Regions from separate parts of the Actinoplanes sp. L3-i22 genome, predicted to be linked through region 2. Evidence: riboswitches for the same ligand, from Rfam matches in the RefSeq annotation. Region 2 holds a riboswitch; the other holds the start of a gene.
The links. Region 2 has a riboswitch for glycine ahead of gcvT (glycine cleavage system aminomethyltransferase GcvT). Riboswitches for the same ligand answer to the same signal wherever they lie in the genome.

Region 1: another riboswitch for glycine. It lies ahead of gcvP (aminomethyl-transferring glycine dehydrogenase); the one in region 2 lies ahead of gcvT (glycine cleavage system aminomethyltransferase GcvT).

What each region holds. Positions count from the first base shown of each region.
Region 1 is NZ_AP024745.1:6,140,692-6,152,195, reverse strand. It holds gene L3i22_RS27680 (FAD-dependent monooxygenase) at 1-620, opposite strand, end outside; gene L3i22_RS27675 (PadR family transcriptional regulator) at 673-1,203, shown strand; gene L3i22_RS27670 (CbrC family protein) at 1,212-1,739, shown strand; gene L3i22_RS27665 (hypothetical protein) at 1,751-2,308, shown strand; gene L3i22_RS27660 (DNA polymerase beta superfamily protein) at 2,299-3,051, opposite strand; gene L3i22_RS27655 (DNA polymerase beta superfamily protein) at 3,083-3,760, opposite strand; gene mgrA (L-glyceraldehyde 3-phosphate reductase) at 3,838-4,833, opposite strand; glycine riboswitch at 4,885-4,991, shown strand; gene gcvP (aminomethyl-transferring glycine dehydrogenase) at 5,068-7,878, shown strand; gene L3i22_RS27640 (DUF5999 family protein) at 8,080-8,280, opposite strand; gene L3i22_RS27635 (chorismate-binding protein) at 8,403-9,620, shown strand; gene L3i22_RS27630 (SigE family RNA polymerase sigma factor) at 9,777-10,283, shown strand; gene L3i22_RS27625 (AAA family ATPase) at 10,495-11,133, shown strand; gene L3i22_RS27620 (peptide deformylase) at 11,163-11,504, shown strand, end outside.
Region 2 is NZ_AP024745.1:6,319,160-6,330,663, forward strand. It holds gene L3i22_RS28520 (NADPH-dependent 2,4-dienoyl-CoA reductase) at 1-1,172, opposite strand, end outside; gene L3i22_RS28525 (TetR/AcrR family transcriptional regulator) at 1,214-1,792, opposite strand; gene L3i22_RS28530 (aldo/keto reductase) at 1,888-2,748, shown strand; gene L3i22_RS28535 (alpha/beta hydrolase) at 2,850-3,827, shown strand; gene L3i22_RS28540 (helix-turn-helix domain-containing protein) at 3,861-4,964, shown strand; gene L3i22_RS28545 (helix-turn-helix transcriptional regulator) at 4,961-5,824, opposite strand; gene L3i22_RS28550 (oxidoreductase) at 5,957-6,856, shown strand; gene L3i22_RS28555 (L-serine ammonia-lyase) at 6,864-8,177, opposite strand; gene gcvT (glycine cleavage system aminomethyltransferase GcvT) at 8,184-9,479, opposite strand; glycine riboswitch at 9,603-9,698, opposite strand; gene L3i22_RS28565 (MarR family winged helix-turn-helix transcriptional regulator) at 9,797-10,252, opposite strand; gene L3i22_RS28570 (LuxR family transcriptional regulator) at 10,615-11,504, shown strand, end outside.

The sequences.
Region 1 (11,504 bases), 180 kb from region 2:
GGCCGGGCGGCCAGCATGCCGGCGCCGGGATCCAGCCACAGGTGCACCCCGTCGGCCGGGTCGAGCCCGTCGAGCCGGACGTCGGCGACCACCGCGCTCTGCTCCCCGGAGTGACCGGTGAACGCGACGCCCATCGCCTTGCGGACCACGCTGTGCCCGCCGTCCGCGCCGACCACGAACCGCGCGGTGATCGCCTCCCCGGTCGCCAGCGTGACGCGCTCGCCGTCGACGCCGGTCACCTCCACCCCGAACTCGACCGCCCGGCCCAGCTCGGCGAGCCGCTCCCGCAGGATCGCCTCGGTCCGCCACTGCGGGAGGGCGATCAGATTCGGGTACGGATTCTCGGCCGTCGCCACGTCCGGCGGCACATCCCCGCGGAACAGCAGGCGGGTGCCCAGGTGGAACCGGGTGCGGCGCTCGACGGAGCCGGCCGCGGTGATCGCCGGGGCGGCGCCGAGGTCATCCAGGGCGGCCAGCGACAGCGGCTTGAGGCTGAACCCGCGGGAGCCCGGCGCGGGCCGCGGCTCGCGCGCCACGATGCGGAAGTCGACGCCCTGACGGGCGAGGTCACAGGCGAGGGTGAGCCCGGTCGGGCCGGCGCCGACGATGAGTACGTCCATGCCTACAACTGTACCTATACAAATGTAGGCGTGGGCATGGGAGAATTCTCGGATGTCGTTACGTTTCGCGGTCCTCGGACTGTTGGAGGACGGCCCGGCCAGCGGATATGCGCTGACCGCCCGGTTCGAGAAGTCGTTGCAGCGGTTCGCCTGGACCGCCCGGCAGAGCCACATCTACCCAGAGCTGGCCCGGCTGGCCGAGGACGGGCTGATCGAGGTCGCCGAGGAGGGCGCGCGGGGGCGGCGGACGTACGCGATCACCGCTTCGGGGCGGGACGCCCTGCGTGGGTGGCTGCTGTCGCCGCCCAAGCCGCGCGCGGTCCGCGACGAGCAGATCCTGCGGCTGTGCCTGATCTCCGCGCTGGAGCCGGCCGAGGCCCGGGCGGTCGTCCAGAGCCAGCTCGCCGAGGCCGACGAACTCGCCGTCGAGCTGCGCGCGATGGCCGACCTGGCCGACACCGACCGCCGCCACCCGCGCGGCCGCCTCCGGTTCGGCCGGCTCGCCATCGAGCTCGGCGTCCGCCAGGCCGAGGCCCAGCGCGAGTGGGCGGCCTGGGCCCTCGACCAACTCGAGCGGGCATGATCGCGGCCATGGACCTGCCCGAGTTCGTCTACCACCCGGATCCGATCGCCACCGGCGCCGTCACGCGGGAGCCGGTCGACTGCCTCTGCTGCGGCCGGGAGCGGCCTCTGACCTACGCCGGGCCGGTGTTCGCCGAGGAGGAGCTGGACAGCGAGCTGTGTCCGTGGTGCATCGCCGACGGCAGCGCGGCGGCGCGGTTCGACGCCACGTTCACCGACGTGCCGGCGGAGCTCCCGGCCGAGGTGGCCGAGGTCGTGCTGCGGCGCACGCCGGGCTTCACCGGGCGGCAACAGGAACGCTGGCTGGCCCACTGCGGCGACGCCGCCGAGTTCCACGGCCCGGTCGGCGCGGCCGAGCTGGCGTCGCTCCCGGACGCCCGGGAGTCGGTGCGGGCCCACCTGACCGGCTATTACGGCTGGCCGGCCGAGGTGGCCGAGGCCCTCCTCAACGCCTTGCGCCGGGACGGCGACGGCACGGCCTACCTGTTCCGGTGCCGCCACTGCGCCACCCACCTCGCGTACGCCGACTTCGCCTAGGAAGGGTCGCCATGGGAACCGATATGGACGGGCGGGTGCAGGTGCGGCCGGGTGGGCCGGGGACGCCGTGGGCGGACGCTGATCTCGATGTGGGTGGGATTCCGCGGAGCTACGAGGCGTTCGGGTTGCTGTTCGGGGTCCGCAACGTCGCCGGGTTCGTGCCGGTGGCCCCGGCGCGCGGAATTCCCGGCGATGCCGGGGCGGACGTGCTCGCGGCGGCCCATCGGTTCGACGACCACTACGAGCACAGCTGGGTGACCTGGGCGGAGCTGGACCGGATCGACTGGGACCGGCCGGCGCCGGTCGTGAACGCGTGGCTGTCGCGCTATCGGGTCACCGCAGGCCGGCTGGTGCGGGTGGGCAAGGGCGGATGGACGCCGCCGGACGCCGACCCGGCCGAGGGCGCCGAGTGGCGCGACGGCGACGTCGTCTGGCGGGCCGAGCGGGCCGTGCCCCGGGAGATCCTCGACGACCTCCCGGAGCTGCGGCACCGGCTCGACGGCATGCGGGCGCTGGCCGGGAAGCACGGCGGCGACAACGTGCGCATGATCGTCTGGTTCTACGGCTGACCGAGGCGGGTGGTGACGATCAGGTCGTGGAGGGTGGCGACCGCGGTCGCCGACGGGTGGTTCGGCAGCGGGGAGTTGTCGCGGGCGGTCTCCAGGTCGGCGCGCAGGCGGGGGATGTCGTCGGCCAGGCGGGCGGCGACGTCCGGTGGGAACGGGCCGTGTTCGGCGTCGCGCTTGGCGGCGATCAGGTCCGGGACGTAGGGCAGCGACGTGCCCAGCACCCCCAGATCGGTCTCCAGCTGACCGGTTCTCATCAGGTGGATGCCGGTCAGCAGGACCCGCAGCGTGTACAGCGCCGGCTTCAGCTCGCCGGTCTTCGCGTACAGCTTCTCCTGGCTGTGCGAGAACCCCAGGTAGTGATAGGCGTGATTGCTGGTGATCAGCCCGGGCGTCAGGTCGACCAGCGCGGCGTGCAGCGGCGACGTGACGACCACGAGCGGGGACAGCAGTTGCTCCAGGACGTAGCCGTTGCGGCTGTTCAGCAGCTTGGCGAACTTCAGCAGGTCGTGCGAGACGACGTCCAGCTCGACGCCGTCGCGGACGCCGGCGCGCTGCAGCGTGGCCGGGCCGGTGTGCAGCCCGACGACCTCGACGGCCGGGAGCACGTGCGCGGCGCGCAGGTCGAGGTCGGAGTCGATCGAGGCGAAGCCGTACAGGTGGGCGCCGCTCACGGTGCAGAAGACCAAGGGATAGGGAAGCTGCCGGGCGACGTCCGCCGCCCACTCCGGCACTGCGATGGTCATTCTCTCCCCTTGGGTACGTCGTGAGCCCCGTTCACCGGGACAGTCCTCGTTCCCGGACGCCGGCCAGCAGCCGGTCGACCAGGTCGCGGTCCGGATGCTCGGGCAGCCGGGTCCCGGCGGCGGCCGTGCCCAGGTCGGCGAGGAGCTCGGCGGCCCACGCGGCCACGTCGTCCCAGGCGACCGAGCCCTGCCGGACGGCGAGCAGCCGGTCCCGCAGGTGCCGCACGTCGACCAGGATCTCGCCGGTCCGCAGCACGTGCGCGCCGGCCATCAGCAGCCGGATCATGTGCATGGCCTGCTTGTGGTTGATCTCCCCGGTCCGGGCGCGCCGGGACGCGACCTTGTCGAGCTGGTCGCGCGCGTAGTTCCCGTAGGTCTCGGCGACCCGCCGGGACAGGAACGCGGTGCGGGCGGCGAGCAGTTCCTCGCCGTCGACCGTGCTCGACTCGATCAGCGGGGACCAGAGCACTTCCAGAACGGTCGGGTTGGCCTGCAGCGCCAGGGTGCAGAACCGCTCGACCTCCCAGGAGAACTGCTCCTCGGCGGGCCCGTCCAGGTGGGTGGGCGGCTTGTCGAGGCGCCAGAAGTCCCGGGTCGGGGCCGCGTAGACCCCGCGCCGGTCATAGTCGCTTTCCGGCCCGTCCAGCCCGTAGGCGCGGGAGCCGACCACGACAGCCAGGATCGTGTGCTTCTCGATCAGCTCCGTCATGCCCGGGACGGTAACGAAGACCGGCCCGGGCGTGCGCGGCAATTACGCCGTACCAAACAATTGGGTTGATCTTGATCTTAGAGATCGAGGACGGTGCCGTCGATGTCGCTCAGGTCGGCGGCGGACAGCTCGGGGTTGTTCAGGGCGGCGATGTTGTTCTCCAGCTGCTGGACGCTGGACGCGCCGATGATCAGGCTGGTCATCCGGGGGTCGCGCAGCGCCCAGGCCAGCGCGAGCTGGGCCAGGGACTGACCGCGCCGCTTGGCGATGTCGTTGAGCGCGTGCAGCCGGCCGAGGGTCTTCGCGTCGAGCGAGCTCTCGTTGAGGAAGACGCTGGTCCGGATCCGCGAGTCGTCCGGGATGCCGTCCAGGTACCGGTCGGTGAGCAGGCCCTGCTGCAGCGGGCTGAACGCGATGCAGCCGGCGCCCGCCTCCTCCAGCGTGTCCAGCAGGTTGTCGTGCTCGGTCCAGCGGTTCAGGATCGAGTAGGACGGCTGGTGGATCAGCAGCGGCGTGCCCAGCTCGCGCAGGATCGCGGCGGCCTTCGCGGTCTGCTCGGCCTTGTAGTTGCTCAGGCCGACGTAGAGGGCCTTGCCGGAGCGCACGATGTGGTCGAGCGCCCCCATCGTCTCCTCCAGCGGGGTCTCCGGGTCCGGCCGGTGGTGGTAGAAGACGTCCACGTAGTCGAGGCCGAGCCGCTGCAGCGACTGGTCCAGCGAGCTGACCAGGTATTTCCGCGAGCCGAAGTCGCCGTAGGGGCCGTCCCACATGGTGTAGCCGGCCTTGCTGGAGATGATCATCTCGTCGCGGTGGCTCTTGAAGTCGGCGGCCAGGATCCGGCCGAAGTTGGTCTCCGCGCTGCCGGGCGGCGGGCCGTAGTTGTTGGCCAGGTCGAAGTGGGTGACCCCGAGGTCGAAGGCGCGGCGCACGATGTCCCGCTGGCGGTCGGCCGGGCGGGTGTCACCGAAGTTGTGCCAGAGGCCCAGGGAGATGGCGGGCAGTTTGAGTCCGCTGCGACCGGTGCGGCGGTACGTCATGGACTCGTAGCGATCAACGGCAGGGGTGTAGGTCACAGCTCCACCCTAGGAGTACCGATCTTGGTCATGTCCACTGGTAGGTTGGTTGCCAGCCGCGTGGGAGAGACCCGGGTCTCGACACATCGACGAGCACGGGCGCCGAAGGGGCAACTCCTCCCCGGAATCTCTACAGGCACCCGAACTGCGCGGGCAGGCGACTCTGAAGTCCCCGTTTGTGGGTATGACAGAGGGGGAGGGCTTTGTCAGCCTTCTCAAGCCCGGGAGTCGCCCATGACGTCGTCATTCACCCACCGCCACATCGGTCCGCAGGCTGACGAGCAGACCGAGATGCTCAAGGCCGTCGGGTACGAGTCGCTCGGCGACCTGATGAACGCGGCGATCCCGTCGTCGATCCGGTTCCGGGGCGAGCTGGATCTGCCGGCCGGCGCCTCCGAGGAGGAGACGATCGCCGAGCTGCGCGCGATCGCCGGCCGCAACGTCGTCGCCACCCCGATGATCGGCCTGGGCTACTACGGCACCCACACGCCCGCGGTGATCAAGCGGAACGTGCTGGAGAGCCCGGCCTGGTACACGGCGTACACGCCGTACCAGCCGGAGATCAGCCAGGGCCGCCTGGAGGCGCTGCTCAACTTCCAGACCATGGTCACCGACCTGACCGGGCTGACCACCGCGAACGCGTCGATGCTGGACGAGGCGACGGCGGTCGCCGAGGCGATGACGCTGGCCCGCCGGGCTTCCAAGACCAAGTCTTCGACGTACGTCGTGGACGCCGACACGTTCCCGCAGACGCTCGCCGTGCTGCGCACCCGGGCCGAGCCGCTCGGCATCGACGTCAAGCTGGTCGACCTGGACGCCGGCGACGAGCTGCCGGCCGAGTTCTTCGGCCTGCACCTGCAGTACCCGGGCGCGTCCGGCGCGGTCCGCGACCACGCCGCCCTGGTCGAGGCCGCGCACGCCAAGGGCGCCCTGGTCACGGTCGCCGCCGACCTGCTCGCGCTGACCCTGCTGCGGGCCCCGGGCGAGATCGGCGCGGACATCGCGGCCGGCACCACCCAGCGCTTCGGCGTGCCGCTCGGCTTCGGCGGCCCGCACGCGGGTTACCTGGCCGTCCGGGCCGGGCTGGAGCGCTCGCTGCCCGGGCGCCTGGTCGGCGTCTCCAAGGACGCGGACGGGGCGCCGGCGTACCGGCTCGCCCTGCAGACCCGCGAGCAGCACATCCGCCGGGAGAAGGCGACCAGCAACATCTGCACCGCCCAGGTCCTGCTCGCCGTGATGGCCGGGATGTACGCGGTCTACCACGGCCCGGCCGGGCTGCGCGCGATCGCCAAGCGGGTCCACGGCCACGCCCTGACCCTGTCCGGCAGCCTCGCGGCGGCCGGCGTCCAGGTCGCCCACCAGGCGTTCTTCGACACGATCACGGCGGTCGTCCCCGGGCGCGCCGAGGCGATCGTGGCGGCCGCCGCCGAGTCCGGCGTCGACCTGCGCCTGGTCGACGCGGACCGGGTGTCGATCGCGGCCGACGAGACCACCACCGCGGCGCACGTCGCGGCGGTGCTGGCCGCGTTCGGCGCGACCGTCGCCGAGCCGGCCGAGTGCGGCGCCAAGCCGCTCGCCCGGACCAGCGACTACCTGCACCACCCGGTCTTCAACACGCACCACTCCGAGACCAGCATGCTGCGCTACCTGCGCCGGCTCTCGGACCGCGACTACGCGCTGGACCGCGGCATGATCCCGCTGGGCTCGTGCACGATGAAGCTGAACGCCACCACCGAGATGGAGGCGGTCACCTGGCCCGAGTTCGCGAACATCCACCCGTTCGCCCCGTCCGACCAGACCCGGGGGTACGAGGAACTGGTCGCCCAGCTGGAGGGCTGGCTCGCCGAGATCACCGGCTACGACGCGGTCAGCGTCCAGCCGAACGCCGGCTCCCAGGGTGAGCTGGCCGGCCTGCTCGCGATCCGTGGCTACCACCGCTCGCGCGGCGAGACGCACCGCGACGTCTGCCTGATCCCGTCGTCCGCGCACGGCACCAACGCGGCCAGCGCCGTGATGGCCGGCATGCGGGTGGTCGTGGTGGCCTGCGACGAGAACGGCAACGTCGACCTCACCGACCTGGCCGCCAAGATCGAGAAGCACGCCGGCTCGCTCTCGGCGATCATGGTGACCTACCCGTCCACGCACGGCGTCTACGAGACCTCGATCGCCGAGCTGTGCGAGAAGGTACATGCGGCCGGTGGTCAGGTGTACGTCGACGGCGCGAACCTGAACGCGCTGGTCGGCTACGCCAAGCCGGGCAAGTTCGGGGCGGACGTGTCGCACCTGAACCTGCACAAGACGTTCTGCATCCCGCACGGCGGCGGCGGTCCCGGCGTCGGCCCGGTCGCGGTCCGCGCGCACCTCGCCGACTTCCTGCCCGGCAACCCGCTCGAGCAGGGCGACCACCACGCCGTCTCGGCGGCGGCGCACGGCTCGGCCGGCATCCTGCCGATCTCCTGGGCGTACGTGCGGATGATGGGCCCGGACGGCCTGGCCCAGGCCACCGCGACCGCGGTGCTGGCCGCGAACTACGTGGCGGCCCGGCTGCGCGAGCACTACCCGGTGCTCTACGCGGGGGAGCACGGCCTGGTCGCGCACGAGTGCATCCTCGACCTGCGGCCGATCACCAAGGCCACCGGCGTCTCCGTCGACGACGTCGCGAAGCGGCTGATCGACTACGGCTTCCACGCGCCGACCATGTCGTTCCCGGTGGCCGGCACACTGATGGTGGAGCCGACCGAGAGCGAGGACCTGGCCGAGCTGGACCGGTTCTGCGACGCCCTGATCGCGATCAAGGCGGAGATCGATCAGGTCGCCGCGGGCGTCTGGCCCAAGGACGACAATCCGCTGGCCAACGCGCCGCACACCGCGTCGGCGGTGACCGCGGACGAGTGGGAGCACCCCTACCCGCGCTCGGTCGCCGGCTTCCCGAAGGGCGTCGACCGGACCGCGAAGTACTGGCCGCCGGTGCGCCGTATCGACGGGGCGTACGGGGACCGGAACCTGGTCTGCTCGTGCCCCTCGCCGGAGGCCTTCGAGAGCTGACCCTACGATTTGATGCGCAGGTCGCGGTTCTTCATCGGATCGCGGCCTGCGCCGTCTTTGCCCGCCGGCCGCCGGTCTGTCTCAACCGAGAAGTCCACGGATGTCGGGTGGTCGGGCCTCCTCATGAGAGGAGCCCGCTGGGGGGCTTCGGGCTGCGAAACTTCCGCCAAAACCGGGCGGCCGTATCGTTACCCTCAGTAACTAAGCGGCGAGTGCGTGCCGGGCCGGACCTCGGTGCGGTTCGATCGTGGTGCCGTCCGGCAGGAGCTCACCGGTGTCCTCGAAAACGATGACACCGTTGCACAGCAGGCTCCAGCCCTGCTCGCAGAAGGTCGCCACGGTACGGGCGGCCTCCCGGTCGATCGCGTCGGCTGGAGGGCATTGGTTCAGGTGATGGCACATCGCGGGTTTTCTCCGGTAGGGGGCTGTGTGAAGGTTCACAAAGTCGAGGCCGAACGTTACCTCACATCGAACGACAACGGTTCAACCGAGTGACGGCGTCGGGCCACGATTCCGCGCTTCCGATGGTCCACGTCCGGGGGCCTGCCGACCACTCTCCGGTACCTCCCTCCGGTGCTCCTCCGGCGGCTCCCACCGCCTGCCGTGCCCGTCACCATGCGTTACGTTCGTTTTCGTGGCGACAGGGTGATTCCGGTGACCCTGCTGAGCTTCTGACCGGGTTCCTGGCCGACAGCGGACTGCCGGTGCGAAACCTCGGCCGAACGGATGACAAAAATAGGACTAACGGCCATGGCACTATTTGCGGAGCGTCGCTCTACGTGTCGGCTGATGCCGGATCAGTGATGATCAACGCCACGCCCGGCGCACCCTCGCCGGTCCCCTCCGTCCCCGACGTCCACGCCGTCATCTGGGTACACGCCCCGCAGGTCACCACCGGTTCAACCGGTGACTGGGAACTCGGGACGTGGGCGGCGAGCTGGAGTCCTGAACAGCACGCGCAGGCGGTGCAGCGGGTCCGGGACGCGATCGGGCGGGGCGACGTCTATCAGGTCAATGTGGTGGGGCACGCGTCCGCGCCGTACGCCGGAGATCCGGCCGCGGCGCTGAACCGCGTCGCCGCCCTGCCCGGCGCGCGGTACGGCGGGGTCCTCGCCGCCCCGGACGGCTCCTGGGCGATCGCCACCGCGTCGCCGGAGACCCTCGTCGAGGTGCGCGACGGGCGGGTCCTCACCCGGCCGATCAAGGGGACCCGGCCGGCCACCGCCGAGGGCCGCCGGGAGCTGCTCGCCTCGGCCAAGGAACGCGCCGAGCACGTGATGATCGTCGACCTGGAGCGCAACGACCTCGCCCGGCTGCCCGGGACCGGGCCGGTGCGGGTGGAGGAGCTGTTCGCCGTACGCCAATGGTGTGGTCTTTGGCAGGCGGAATCGGTGGTTTCGGCGCCGCTGTCCGGCGACGTGGGTCTGGCCGAGCTGCTGCGGGCGGTCTGTCCCGGCGGGAGCGTCACCGGGGCGCCCAAGATCGCCGCGCTGGCGCAGATCGCCGCACTCGAACCGGTCGGCCGCGGGGTCAGCATGGGCGCCCTCGGCTGGATCGGGCACGACCACGTCGACCTGGGGCTGAGCATCCGCACGGTGGCCGTCGACGGCGCCCGCGTGCACGCCTGGGCCGGCGGCGGGATCACCGCCGACAGCGACCCGGAGGCCGAGGTCGCCGAGGCCGCCGCGAAGGCCGGACCGCTGCGGGCGGCGCTCGCGGGACCGGTCACAGCTTCCGCATAGTGGCTTCCGAGCGTTCTCTACCTATTGCGTGCCACTCTCAACGTCCGCCCCCACGATCGGGGGATGAGCGCGTACCTTGACGCACGCGTTTCCCGGACACGGTCCACAGTGACATCCCCTGCCACCGTGGGCCCCAGAGAAGGCGACACCCAGGTCATGCTCACTATCTCGCCGGTTTCGGAGGAGTTCGCGACGTTCGCGAACGACACCAGACAGCGACTGCACAGCAGCGCGTTCCAGCTGTGCCGCGATTGGCACCTCGCCCAGGACCTGACCCAGACCACCCTGACCAAGCTCTTCCTGAGCTGGGACCGGGCCGCGGACAGCGACAACCTTCCGGCGTACGCCCAGAAGGTCCTGTTCCGGACGTACGTCGACCATCGGCGCCGCCGCAGCTCCACCGAGTCGACCCCGGGCGAGCTGCGTGAACCCGAGTACTCGATGGACCTCGACCTGCGGATCACCATGCTCGGCGCGCTGCGCCGGCTCCCCGCCCGGGACCGGAAGATCGTGGTGCTGCGGTACTTCGCCGACCAGAGCGTCGAACAGGTCGCCGCCGAGCTCGACGTGCCGATCACCGTGGTCAAGAGCCAGACCCGGCGGTCGCTGATCAAGCTCAAGAACATGCTGCTGCGCGACCGGACGGCCCTGCTTGCGGCGTGACGGTATTCTTTCGCGCTGAAGGGGAGTAGTCCTCCCGCCGGTCGTTCGACATCCTGGGGCCCTCCGGCCCCCGACGCCCGGGCCTCGGGGTTTCCCGAGGCGGACCAGACCTTCGGCCCTGTTGGTGACGTGAGTTGCCGCGGACAGGGGCCGAGGTCTCGGGATGTCATCGGGGATCCGGTCTCCTGCCCCGGCGGGAGAGGAAACGACCATGGCCGTCGGCCAGGACCTCCGCGGGCGCCGCGTTCCGGAGCTCAACTATCCGGCCGGTGCGCTGCTCGTGGTGGCCGGGGTGCCCGGAGCGGGGAAGACGACGCTGCTCAAGCGGCTCTTTCCGCGGCCGGGGGTGCGGCTCCTCGACTCCGAGCAGGCCCGGGTCGAGTGGAGTCCGTATCTCGGGGCGATTCCGTACAAGTACTGGCGGCCGGTCGTGCACGTGGCGCACTTCGTGCGGTTGTACCGGGCGCTGCGAGGGACCGAATCGGTCGTGGTGCACGAGTCGGGGACTCGGGACTGGGCGACCCGGCTGATCGTCGGGGCGGCGCGGCGGGCGGATCGGCGTACGCATCTGCTGCTTCTCGATGTTGATCCGCGGGAGGCGCTGGCCGGGCAGGAGGCGCGCCGGCGCCAGGTGCGGCGGTCCTCGTTCGCGACGCACGTGCGCAAGTGGCAGCGGCTGCTGTCGGCGGTCGCCGACCCGGGCCACCGGATCCACCGCGACGTGGCCACCATCACGATCATCGACCGGCCGGCGGCGGCCGGGCTGAGTGCCATCAGCTTCGACGGGCTCCACCTCGCCCAGCTTTCTCCGGCCCGCGATTTCGCCGTTCCCGCGGCCCTCGCGGCCTGATCCGGTAACGGCTGGATAGGATTTCGGGCATGACAGTACGGCCGATTCGGCTCTACGGTGACCCGGTCCTGCGCACGCCCTCCGACCCGGTGACCGATTTTGACGCCAGCCTGCGCGAGATCGTCCGGGACCTGGAGGACACCGTCCGGGAGCCGGGGCGGGCCGGGGTTGCCGGGCCGCAGATCGGGATCGGGCTGCGGGTGTTCTCCTACAACGTGGCCGGGCAGGTCGGGCATCTGATCAACCCGGTGCTGTCCGACTTCGACGGGGAGCAGGAGGACGACGAGGCCTGCCTCTCGCTGCCCGGGCTCGGCTACTCGACGAAGCGGGCGATGTCGGTCACCGCGCGCGGCTTCGATCAGCACGGTGAG
Region 2 (11,504 bases):
GCCGCGGTGAGCCCGGCCGGCCCGGCGCCGACCACGGCGACCCTCTTCGCCCGGCGGGTCGGCAGCAGAATCAGCTCGGTCTCGTACCCGGCCCGCGGGTTGAGCAGGCACGACGCCCGCTGGTTGCGGAACGTGTGGTCGAGGCAGGCCTGGTTGCAGGCGATGCACGTGATGATCTCGCGTTCCCGGCCCTGCTCGGCCTTGACCACCCACTCCGCGTCGGCGAGCAGCGGCCGGGCCATCGACACCAGGTCGGCGTCGCCGTCGGCGAGGATCTGCTCGGCGGCCTCCGGCCGGTTGATCCGGTTCGAGGCGATCACCGGGATCGACACCACGTCGCGCAGCTTGCGGGTGACCCAGGTGAAGGCGCCCGGCGGCACCGAGGTGACGATCGTCGGCACCCGGGCCTCGTGCCAGCCGATCCCGGTGTTGAACAGGCTCACCCCGGCGACCTCCAGCCGCCGGGCCAGCTCGGCGGTCTCGTCCCAGGACTGGGCGTCGTCGACCAGGTCGAGCAGGCTGATCCGGTACTGCACGATGAAGTCGTCGCCGGCCAGCTCCCGGGTCCGCCGGACGATCTCGACCGGGAAGCGCATCCGCTTCTCGGCGGTGCCGCCCCAGGCGTCGGTGCGGTCGTTGGTCCGGGCGGCGAGGAACTGGTTGATCAGGTAGCCCTCGGAGCCCATGATCTCCACGCCGTCGTAGCCCGCCCGCCGGGCCAGCTTCGCGGCGCGGGCGAACGCGGTCGCGGTCCGGTCGACCTGCCGGGACGACATGGCCCGCGGGCGGAACGGGGTGATCGGCGACTTGCGGGCCGAGGCGCCCTGGCTGAACGGGTGGTAGCCGTACCGCCCGGCGTGCAGCACCTGCAGCAGGATCTTGCCGTCGTGCTCGTGGACCGCGTCGGTGACGAGCCGGTGCGCGTCCGCGTGCCGGCCGCTGGTCATCGTGCTGCCGAACGGCGCCAGCCAGCCCCGCCAGGTCGGCGCGTAGCCGCCGGTGACCATCAGGCCGACGCCGCCCTTGGCCCGCTCGGCGAAGTACGCGGCGAGTTTGGGCAGGTCACGCTCGCGGTCCTCGAGCTTGGTGTGCATCGAGCCCATCACCACGCGGTTGCGCAACGTGGTGTGGCCGAGGTCCAGCGGGCTCAGCAGGGTCGGGTACCGGCTCATGGACCAGGACTATACAAAGAGTTGCATAGTAAAGGAAGTGACTACGTCGCCCTGGCGGTCACCCCGTCGACCACCAGCTGCAGCATCCGGCCGGCCTGGTCGACGTCGGCCGCGGCGAGCATGACGCCGGCCATGCTGGCCGAGACGTCGCCCGGCCGGACGTCACCCCGGAGACTGCCGTCGGCCCGGCCGGCCGCGAGGATGGCGTCGATCGCCCCGTTGAGGTGCTCGCGGGTCTGACCGGACGTGATCGCGCCGCTGGCGATCACCGCGCGCAGCGCCTCGGCCATCCCCCGCTTGGTGGCGACGAAGTCCTGGTAGCGCCGCATGAACTCACGCAGCGCGGCGGGCGGGGCCAGGTCGGCGGCCAGCCGCGGGGCCATCGCGCAGAGGCGGGCCAGCTCGCTGCGGTAGACCTCCTCGACCAGGGCCTCGCGGGACGGGAAGTTGCGGTAGAGCGTGCCGACGCCGACGCCCGCCTCCTGCGCGATCGTCTCGATCTTGACCAGGTCGCGGCCGTCGGCGAGGGCCTTGGTGGCGGCGTCGACGATGCGCTGCCGGTTGCGCTGGGCGTCCCGGCGGCGCGCGGGCGGTCGTTCGGGCTCGGAAACGGGGATCACCTCCGAAGCGGAATCGATTCCGCTTCTGCTACGGTCGGCTACGGGAAGCGGAATCGATTCCGCTTCCGTGCCATCGTATCGGGAGGGCCACCATCATGACCAAGTACGGGAAGCTGGGCGACCACGAGGTCCTGCGGGTCGGCTTCGGGGCCATGCAGCTCGAACACGGCGACCCCGCGGACGCCGTCGCGGTCCTGCGCCGCGCCGTCGAGCTCGGCGTCGACCACCTGGACACCGCCCAGTTCTACGGCCCGGGCACCGTCAACGCGCTGATCCGGACCGCGCTGCACCCGTACCCCGCCGGGCTGCGCATCGTCAGCAAGGTCGGCGCCGCGTCGCATCCCACCGCGCGGCTCGTCGCCGCGCAGCAGCCGGCCCAGCTGCGGGCCCAGGTCGAGGAGAACCTGCGCGCCCTCGGCACCGACCACCTCGCGGTGGTCAACCTGCGCCGGGCCGACCTGGCGCCCGGCATCATCGCCACCGGCGACCAGGCCGTCGACCTCGACAGCCAGCTCGCCGAGCTGATCGCCCTGCGCGACGAGGGAAAGATCGGCGGGATCGGGCTGAGCCACGTCAGCCTCGCCCAGCTGCGGCAGGCCCTGCCGGCCGGCATCGTCTGCGTGCAGAACCTGTACAACGTGCTCACCCGCGACCACGAGGACCTGCTGGCCGCGTGCGCCGGGCACGGGGTGGCCTGGGTGCCGTTCTTCCCGCTGGGGTCGGCCTTCGACGGTTTCCCCAGCGTGGCCGGTCACCCGACGGTGGTCGCCCACGCGCAACGCCTCGGCATCACCCCGGCCCAGGCCGGGCTGGCCTGGCTGCTCGGGCACAGTCCGGCGACGCTACTGATCCCTGGTACGCGGAGCCTCGCCCACCTGGCGGAGAATGTGGCGGTCGCCGGGATCACGCTGGACCGGGAGGCGACGACCGCGTTCGACAGCGTGGCCCAGGGGTGACCCCGCCAGTTGGCGGGGAGGATCCGCCGCGTGGCGGTGTGCCGGATCACCGGGCCGCAACAGGATGGTCATCACCCAGCAACACGCCGAGGAGGCACCTCGTGACCATCCAGATCGGCCCACCGCCGCCCTTCGACCCGGAACTCGCCGCCGCGCTCGACGTGCTCGGCGCCAACCTGCCCAGCGCCGTCACCGCCGAGATGATCCAGCCGATGCGCGACGGCGCGCTGCTCGCCGTCGCCGGCGAGCCGGACCTGACCCGGGACGGCGCGTTCACCGTCACCCGGCGCACGGTCCCCGGCCCGGCCGGCGACCCCGGGATCGAGCTGCTGATCGTGGCCCCGGCCGGCGCCGACCGAGCGCTGCCCGGGCTGTACCACATCCACGGCGGCGGCATGATCCTCGGCGACAACACCACCGGCATCGAGGTGCTCCAGGACTGGGCCGCCGAGGTCCCGTCGGTGATCGTCTCGGTCGAGTACCGGCTGGCGCCCGAGCACCCGCACCCGGCCCCGGTCGAGGACTGCTACGCCGGCCTGGCCTGGACCGCCGCGCACGCCGCCGAACTGGGCATCGACCCCGACCGCCTGATCGTCGCGGGGGCCAGCGCCGGCGGCGGGCTGTCCGCGGCGGTCGCGCTGCTCGCCCGGGACCGGGGCGGGCCCGCGCTCGCCGGCCAGATGCTGCTCTGCCCGATGCTCGACGACCGCAACGACACCCCGTCGACCCTGCAGATGACCGGCCGGGGCGTCTGGGACCGCACCTCGAACGACACCGGCTGGACCGCGCTGCTCGGTTCGTCCCGCGGCGGTCCCGACGTGTCCCCGTATGCCGCACCCGCCCGGGCCACCGACCTGGCCGGGCTGCCCCCGACGTTCATCGACGTGGGCTCGGCCGAGACGTTCCGGGACGAGGACGTCACCTACGCCACCCGGATCTGGCAGTCCGGCGGGCAGGCCGAGCTGCACGTCTGGCCGGGCGGCTTCCACGGCTTCGACCTGCTCGCCCCGCAGGCCGCCATCTCGCAGGAGGCCCGGGCCGCCCGCCTCCGCTGGCTCCGCCGCCTCCTGGCCGGATAGCCGGGGGCCCGGGCGGCGGGGCAGGATGTCACCGTGAGGGATCTCGCCGCCCGGCTCACCGCGCTGGACCCCGACGCCGGGGCGGCGCTGCAGGTGATCGCCTACTTCGACCGGCTGACCGAGGCGCGGGCCGGGCTGCAGTCCATCGTCCGGGGCGCCGCCGTCCTGGCCGGCTGCCCGGCCCGCCTCGCCGACGAGCACCGCCGCATCCACCTGCGCGTCCACCCCGACGGCACGAACGCCGCCGCGCCGATCCCCACCGCCGAACAGCCCGGCCGGGCGCCGAGTGCCGCCGCCGACCAACCCGGCCCGGCGCCGACCTCCGCCACCGTCGAACAACCCCGCCCGCCGTCTGACTCCGCCGCCGGGCAGGTCGATGAGGCGTGGATGTCGGTTGTCGTCGCTGACGGGGCGTTGCTGTGGCTGGAGCGCGCCGGGCCGCCCGGACCGGTCGACGCGATGATCCTGGAACGGGCCGCCGGAGCCGCACGCACCGTCCTGGACCGCACCCGCCATCACCCGCCGCCGGCCGACCCCGCCCTGCTGGAGCTGCTCCTCGACCCGGACGCCGCGGAACCGTCCCGGCTCAAGGCCGCCGCCCGGCTCGGCCTCAAACCAGACGCGGAGGTACGGGCGGTCGCCCTCCCCGACGGCCGGGCCCGCCTGCAATCCACCGCCACCCCGCCCCCGGACGCCACCATGCGCGCCGGGATCGGTCCGGCCGGGCCGATCGCCGCGCTGCCCAGCTCCTACGCCGCGGCCCGGGTGGCGCTCCGCTTCACCGCCGAGGGCACCGAGCAGGACCCCGGCCCGCGCGTGGTGCACGCCGACCACCTCGGTGGCCTCGCCCTCCTGGCCGCCGCGACCGACCCCGGCGGCGACCCGATCCCGGACGTCCAGGCCCTGCACCGCACGGCGGCCACCGCCCCCTGGGCCCTGGCCACCCTGGACGCGGTGGCCGAGTCCCCCAGCCTCCGTACCGCCGCCGGCGCCCTCCGGGTGCACCACTCCACCCTGCAGGAGCGGCTGTCCCCTTTCGATCACCTGCTGGGCTGGGACTTCCGTACCCCACAGGGGCGTCTGCGCCTGCAGCTCGCGCTGGCCCTGCACCGCCTCACCCGGCCGCCGAGTCGTTAGGGCCGCACCCGGCGGCGGGACGCGTGCAGCGACGCCAGCAGCCGCAACCGGTCGGCATCCGGGCTGCCCGGCGCGGCGGTCCAGACCTGCATGACCGGGCCCGGGTTGCCGGGCAGCGGATATGTGTCCCAGTCCAGGGTGAGGTCGCCGACCTCGGGCACCCGGAACGTCTTGGTGCCGCGGACCGACTCGCGCACGTCGTGCCGGGCCCACAGCCGCGGGAACTCGGCGCTGCGGATGCTCAGCTCGCCGACGATCTCGGTGGCGCGCGGATGGGTGGGGTCGGTGGCGATCGCCGCTCGCAGCATGCCGATGTAGTCGAGCGCCTGCCGCTCCCAGTCCGCACAGCTGCGCTGCCGGGTCAGCACGTCGTCGAAGAGCAGCAGGAGCATGTTGAGCCGCTCCGGCGGATAGTCCGCCGGGTCGCCGAGCAGTGCCTCGGCCATCGGGTTCCAGTCGAGCAGGTCGAGGTGCCGGCCGAGCACGACCGCCGGGGTGTCCAGCACCCGCAGCAGCCGGCGGGTGCTCTCCGGCACCCGCTCCGGCTCGCGGACCACCCGGGACGGCATCGGCCGGCGGGCGGCGTAGGCCAGCGTGAAGAAGTGCCGGCGCTCCTCGTCGTCGAGCTCCAGCGCCCCGGCCAGCGCGTCGAGCACGTCGTCGGACGGGCGCACCTCGCGGCCCTGCTCCATCCGCTGGTAGTAGTCGGTGCTGAGCCCGGCCAGCAGCGCCAGCTCCTCCCGCCGCAGCCCGGTGACCTTGCGCCGGCCCCCCGGCTCCAGGCCGACGTCGCGCGGGCTCAGCCGGCCGCGCCGGGCGCGCAGGAAATCGCCCAGCTCACGGGCGTACGGATGGCTCATGCCGACAAGTCTGCCCCGCTCCGCCGCGCCCAGGGTAGGACTGCCCGACCTAGGTAGCCGGGAACGATCGAGACCGTCCGCGGTGCTCCTAACGTCGTCGGGGTACCCCGTCGACACCCTCAGGAGCAGCACATGGACCGCATCCCCGACCAGCACGGACGGGTCGCCGTGGTGACCGGCGCGAACTCGGGCCTCGGCCTGGTCACCGCCACCGAGCTGGCCCGCCACGGCGCCCACGTGGTGCTCGCCGTCCGCAATGTCGCCGCGGGCGAGGAGGCCGCCCGGCGGATCGGCGGCGACGTCGAGGTGCGCGAGCTGGACCTGGCCTCGCTGGATTCGGTCCGCCGGTTCGCCACCCGCCTCACCGCTGACCACCCGGCGATCGACCTGCTGGTCAACAACGCCGGCCTGGTCCTGCTCGGCCCGCGCCGCACCACCGCGGACGGCTTCGAGCTGCAGTTGGGCACGAACATGCTGGGCCACTTCGCGCTGACCGGCCTGCTGCTCGCCACCCTGACCGCGGCGCCGGCGGCCCGGGTGGTCAGCCTCAGCTCGATCACCCACAAGAACGCCCACCTGGACTTCGACGACCTGATGTCCGAGCGGGGCTACCGGGCCGCGCCCGCCTACGGCCGGTCCAAGCTGGCCACCACGATCTTCGGCCTGGAACTGGACCGCCGGCTGCGCGCGGCCGGGTCACCGGTGCTCAGCGTGCTCGCCCACCCCGGGATGACCAGGACGAATCTGACCCCGCGCGCGTGGGAGCACCTCGGCCGGGCGGGCAAGGTGCTGGCGGCGGCTGGGCTGATCCTCACCCAGCCGGTCGAGCGGGGCACAGAACCCCAGTTGCGGGCCGCCACGGCTCCCGCCGTACGCGGAGGTCAGTTCTTCGGTCCTCAGGGTTTTCTGGAGATGCGCGGCCGCGTCGGCGACGCCAAGCTCAGCCGCGAGGCCGCCGACCCCGCGGTCGGCCGGCGTCTCTGGTCCGCCGCCGAGCAACTGACCGGGGTCCGCTACCTCGATCAGGCGTAGCGGGCGCTCAGCACTCGATGACGTTGACGGCGAGGCCGCCGCGGGACGTCTCCTTGTACTTGATCTTCATGTCGGCGCCGGTCTCCTTCATCGTCTTGATCACCTTGTCGAGGGAGACGTGGTGCTTGCCGTCGCCGCGCAGGGCCATCTTCGCCGCGGTGACCGCCTTCACCGCGGCCATCCCGTTCCGCTCGATGCACGGGATCTGCACCAGTCCGCCGACCGGGTCGCAGGTCAGGCCGAGGTTGTGCTCCATCCCGATCTCGGCGGCGTTCTCCACCTGCTCGGGCGTGCCGCCGAGCACCTCGGCGAGCCCGGCCGCGGCCATCGCGCACGCCGAACCGACCTCGCCCTGACAACCCACCTCGGCGCCGGAGATCGACGCGTTCTCCTTGAACAGCAGCCCGATCGCGGCGGCCGCCAGCAGGAACCGGACGACCCCGTCGTCGTCGAAACCCGGCACGAACGCCCGGCAGTAGCTGAGCACCGAGGGGATGATGCCCGCGGCGCCGTTGGTGGGCGCGGTCACCACGCGACCTCCGGCCGCGTTCTGCTCATTGACGGCCATCGCGTACGCCGTGAGCCACTCCATGGCGTGCACGGCCGGGTCCCCGGCGGCCCGCAGCTGACGGGCGGTGGCCGCGGCCCGCCGACGGACCTTGAGGCCCCCGGGCAGCACGCCTTCGGCGTCCAGTCCCGCGTTCACGCAGTCGTCCATGACCTGCCAGATGGCGAGCAGCCCGGACTTCACCTCGGCGGCCGGGCGCCACGCGGTCTCGTTGGCCAGCATCAGGCGGGAGATCGACAATCCGGTCGTCCGGGTCAGCTCCAGCAGCTCCGCGCCGGAGCTGAACGGATGCGGGAGCGGGGTGTCGTCCGTACGTACCCGGGAAGTGACCTGATCCACGACGAAGCCGCCGCCGACCGAGAAATAGGTCTTGGCCAGCAGCTCGGCGCCGTCGGCGCCGAGCGCGGTGAAGGTCATGCCGTTGGGGTGCTCGGGCAGCGACCGGCGGCGGTGCAGCACCAGGTCGACGCCGATCTCGTGACCGTTGCTGATCACGATCCGCCCGTCCGTGGGCACCTCCAGGGAGGTGTCGACGGTCTCCGGATCCTCCCCCATCAGGCCCAGCAGCACGGCGCGCGGGGTGCCGTGGCCGTGGCCGGTGGCGCCGAGCGAGCCGAAGAGCTCCGCGCGGACGCGGGTCACCCGGTCGTCGAGGAGCCGGGTGAACAGCCGGGCGGCGCGCATCGGGCCGACCGTGTGGGAGCTGGAGGGGCCGATGCCGATCGAGAACAGGTCGAAGACGGAGACGGCCATGGGTTGTCAGACCTCCGGGTGGAGCGGGTTCATAAGGTTTCCTTGGTTGTTGCCGTTGCCGTTGCCGCTGCCGCTTCGGTGAGCGCCGGGGTCGGCAGTTCGGGCGGCAGTTGGGCGGCGGTAGAACGGGAGCGGGACGACTTCGACCTCTTCGTGGACGCCACGAACATCGACCGCCAGAGCCACCTTGTCCAGATTTTTCGTGACATATGCCAGCGCAATCGGATACCCCAGCGTCGGCGACGGCGCCCCGCTGGTCACCTCACCGACCTTCACCCCGGTCACCGCGTCAACCACGGAATACCCCGCCCGCGGCGACCGACGCCCCTTACCCACCAGCCCGACAAGCTCTTTCCCGGACGAGACGAATTCGCTCCCGCCATCGGCATCTCGCCCCTCGGGCCGGCCCACCAGGTCGTTCCCGGACGAATCGCCCGCCGCGTCCCGCGCAGCCGCCTCCGGCGCAGCCGTGTCCCGCGCAGCCGCCTCCCGCGCAGCCGCCTCCCGCGCAGCCGCCTCGCGCAGCGCCGCCGCCCCGACGAAGTCCCGCTTGTCGAGCGCCACCACCCGCCCCAGCCCGGCGTCGAACGGCGTCGTGCGAACCGTCAGCTCATGCCCGTACAGCGGCATCCCCGCCTCGAGCCGCAGCGTGTCCCGGCAGGCCAGCCCGGCCGGATTCGCCCCGCTCGCCACCGCCCACGCCCAGATCCCGGCCGCATCCGCGTTGTCGCAGTAGATCTCGAACCCGTCCTCGCCGGTGTACCCGGTCCGCGCCAGCAACACGTCCCGCCCGGCAACCTGACCGTTCTTGATCGCGTAGTACGGCAGTTCCGGATGCGCCCCGACGATCCCCGCCGCGCCCGGCCCCTGCACCGCGATCAGCGACCGGTCCAGCATCGCGATCTCCACCGCGAACCCGCCCGAGTGCTCCCCGAGCATCGCGCGCACGACCTGCGCGTTCGCCGCGTTCGCCACGACCAGGAACCGCCGCTCGGCCAGCCGATAGACGACGAGATCGTCAAGCACCCCGCCTGTCGTGTGGCACAGCATCGTGTACTTCGCCCGCCCCACCCGGACCGCGGACAACCGTCCGACCAGGGCAAAATCCAGGAACGCTGCGGCTTCCGGTCCGCTGACCTCGATCTGCCCCATGTGGCCGAGATCAAAAAGACCGACCGACTTGCGTACGGCGTGGTGCTCGGCCACGTCACTGCCGTACCGAACCGGCATCTCCCAGCCGGCAAAACCGGTGAAGGTCGCGCCGTGGCGCTGGTGAACGTCGAAGAGCGCGGTGCGTCTCAACAGGGAGGCTCCTTGTGTGCCGGGGCCTCCCTCGCTCTGTCATCTCTGCCTGAGAGGTTCACCGCTGTCGAGCGGTTTGCACCGTGGGCGCAGCCTCCGAGGAGACTGACTTTCCAGAGTCGCCTGACCGCTGCGGTACGGGGGCCTGAGAGATTCTGAGGGAGAAGTTGCTCCTTCGGCGACCCGCCGGTGTGGCGAGTGCTCTCCCGCAGCGGTTGTCGCGGCGAAGTCTTCACTTGTCGGCTGCGACCATACCGCCTGACGATCGCCCCGGGTAACTCCCTTCTCGATCTTGCCAAGTCGCGTTCATCGCCCGGTCATGGCCCGTGCTGGCCCGCGTTGTGCTTCTCCCCCGCCTGCGCCAGCCGTTCCAGCGCCGGCAACGCCCGCACGATCGCGTCGACGTCGTCCGCGCTCAGCTCCCCGAAGAGCTGGTCGAAGGTCGCCGCGTAGTAGGCGTGCGTCCGGTTCAGCAGGTCCCGCCCCTCCGGCTCGACCTCGACGAGCACGCCGCGGCCGTCCGTCGGGTCGGGGGCGCGGCGGACCAACGCGGCCTTCTCCATCCGTCCGACCAGCTGCGTCATCCCGGGCTGGGACGCCCGGGTCAGGCGCGCCAGGTCGGTGACCCGGGCCGGGCCGTCGTCGGAGAGCCGGCGCAGCACGGACAACGAAATCGAGCTCGGGTTGTCCGGCCCCTCGAGCTGACGCAGGAAGCGCACCAGCTGAGCGAGCACCGGCAACAGCTGTGATCCATGGCTCTCGCCGCTCACCATTTGTATTACTCCATTATTTTTTCAGCGTGGAAACCATCTAGATCTTTTCGTATGCCGAGGTGGCCCTGTGAACGCGCCTCCCGCCCACCCCGGCGGTCCCGCCGTCGACTCCGAAAAGCCGTTCAACCCCACTAAAACCCGGCTTCGCGTACGGCGACAGCCCGACTGCCGCCTCGTGCGATCCCAGGCGCCGACCATTTCGCCCCGCCGGCACCCCTCCCCCACCCGGCACCCTCGACCACCCGACACCCCTCGCCCCGCCGGCACCCTGGCCTCGCCGGCACCCCTCGCCCACCCGGCCACCGAAGTGACGCAGGTGACAGCCCCGTTCGGGCGGGAACGCGCACGGTAGCCTCGCCCGCGTGGATCTTCTCGGGCGGCGGCCAGAACAGGACACCCTCGGCCGGCTGCTCCGGGAGGTGCGGGGCGGGCAGAGCCGGGCGCTGGTCCTGCGCGGCGAGGCCGGCTGCGGCAAGACCGCGCTGCTCGACCACCTCGCGGCGCGGGCGGATTTCGCCCGGCTGCTGCGGGCCTCCGGCGTCGAATCCGAGTCGGAGATGGCGTACTCGGCGTTGCAGCAGCTCTGCGCCCCGCTGCTGGACCACCTCGACGTGCTGGCCGGGCCGCAGCGGGCCGCGCTGAGCACCGCGTTCGGGCTGGCCACCGGGCCACCGCCGGAGCGGCTGCTGGTCGGGCTCGCCGTACTCGGGCTGTTCGCCGAGGCGGCCCGCACCCGCCCGATGCTCTGCGTCGTCGATGACGCGCAGTGGATCGACGACGCATCCGCGCTGATCCTCGGCTTCGTGGCCCGCCGGCTGTCGGCCGAGTCGGTCGCCCTGGTCTTCGCCGCGCGGGACACCGGCGCCGACCGGATCCTCGCCGAACTGCCCGAGCTGCGGATCGGCGGGCTGCCGCACGCCGACGCCCGGGCGCTGCTGGACGCGGTGCTGACCGGCCCGGTCGACGCCCACGTCCGGGACCGCATCGTGGCCGAGACCCGCGGCAACCCGCTCGCGCTGCGGGAACTGCCGCACGGGCTGTCCCCGGCCGAGCTGGCGTTCGGCTTCGGCGTACCCGGCACCGGCCCACTGACCAGCCGCGTGGAGGAGGGCTTCCAGCGGCGGATCGCGGCGCTGCCGAGCCCGGCCCGGACCGTGCTGCTGACCGCCGCGGTCGAACCGGTCGGCAACCCGGGGCTGCTCTGGCGGGCTCTGGAACGGCTGGGCCTCGGCCCCGAGGCCGCGTCGCTCGC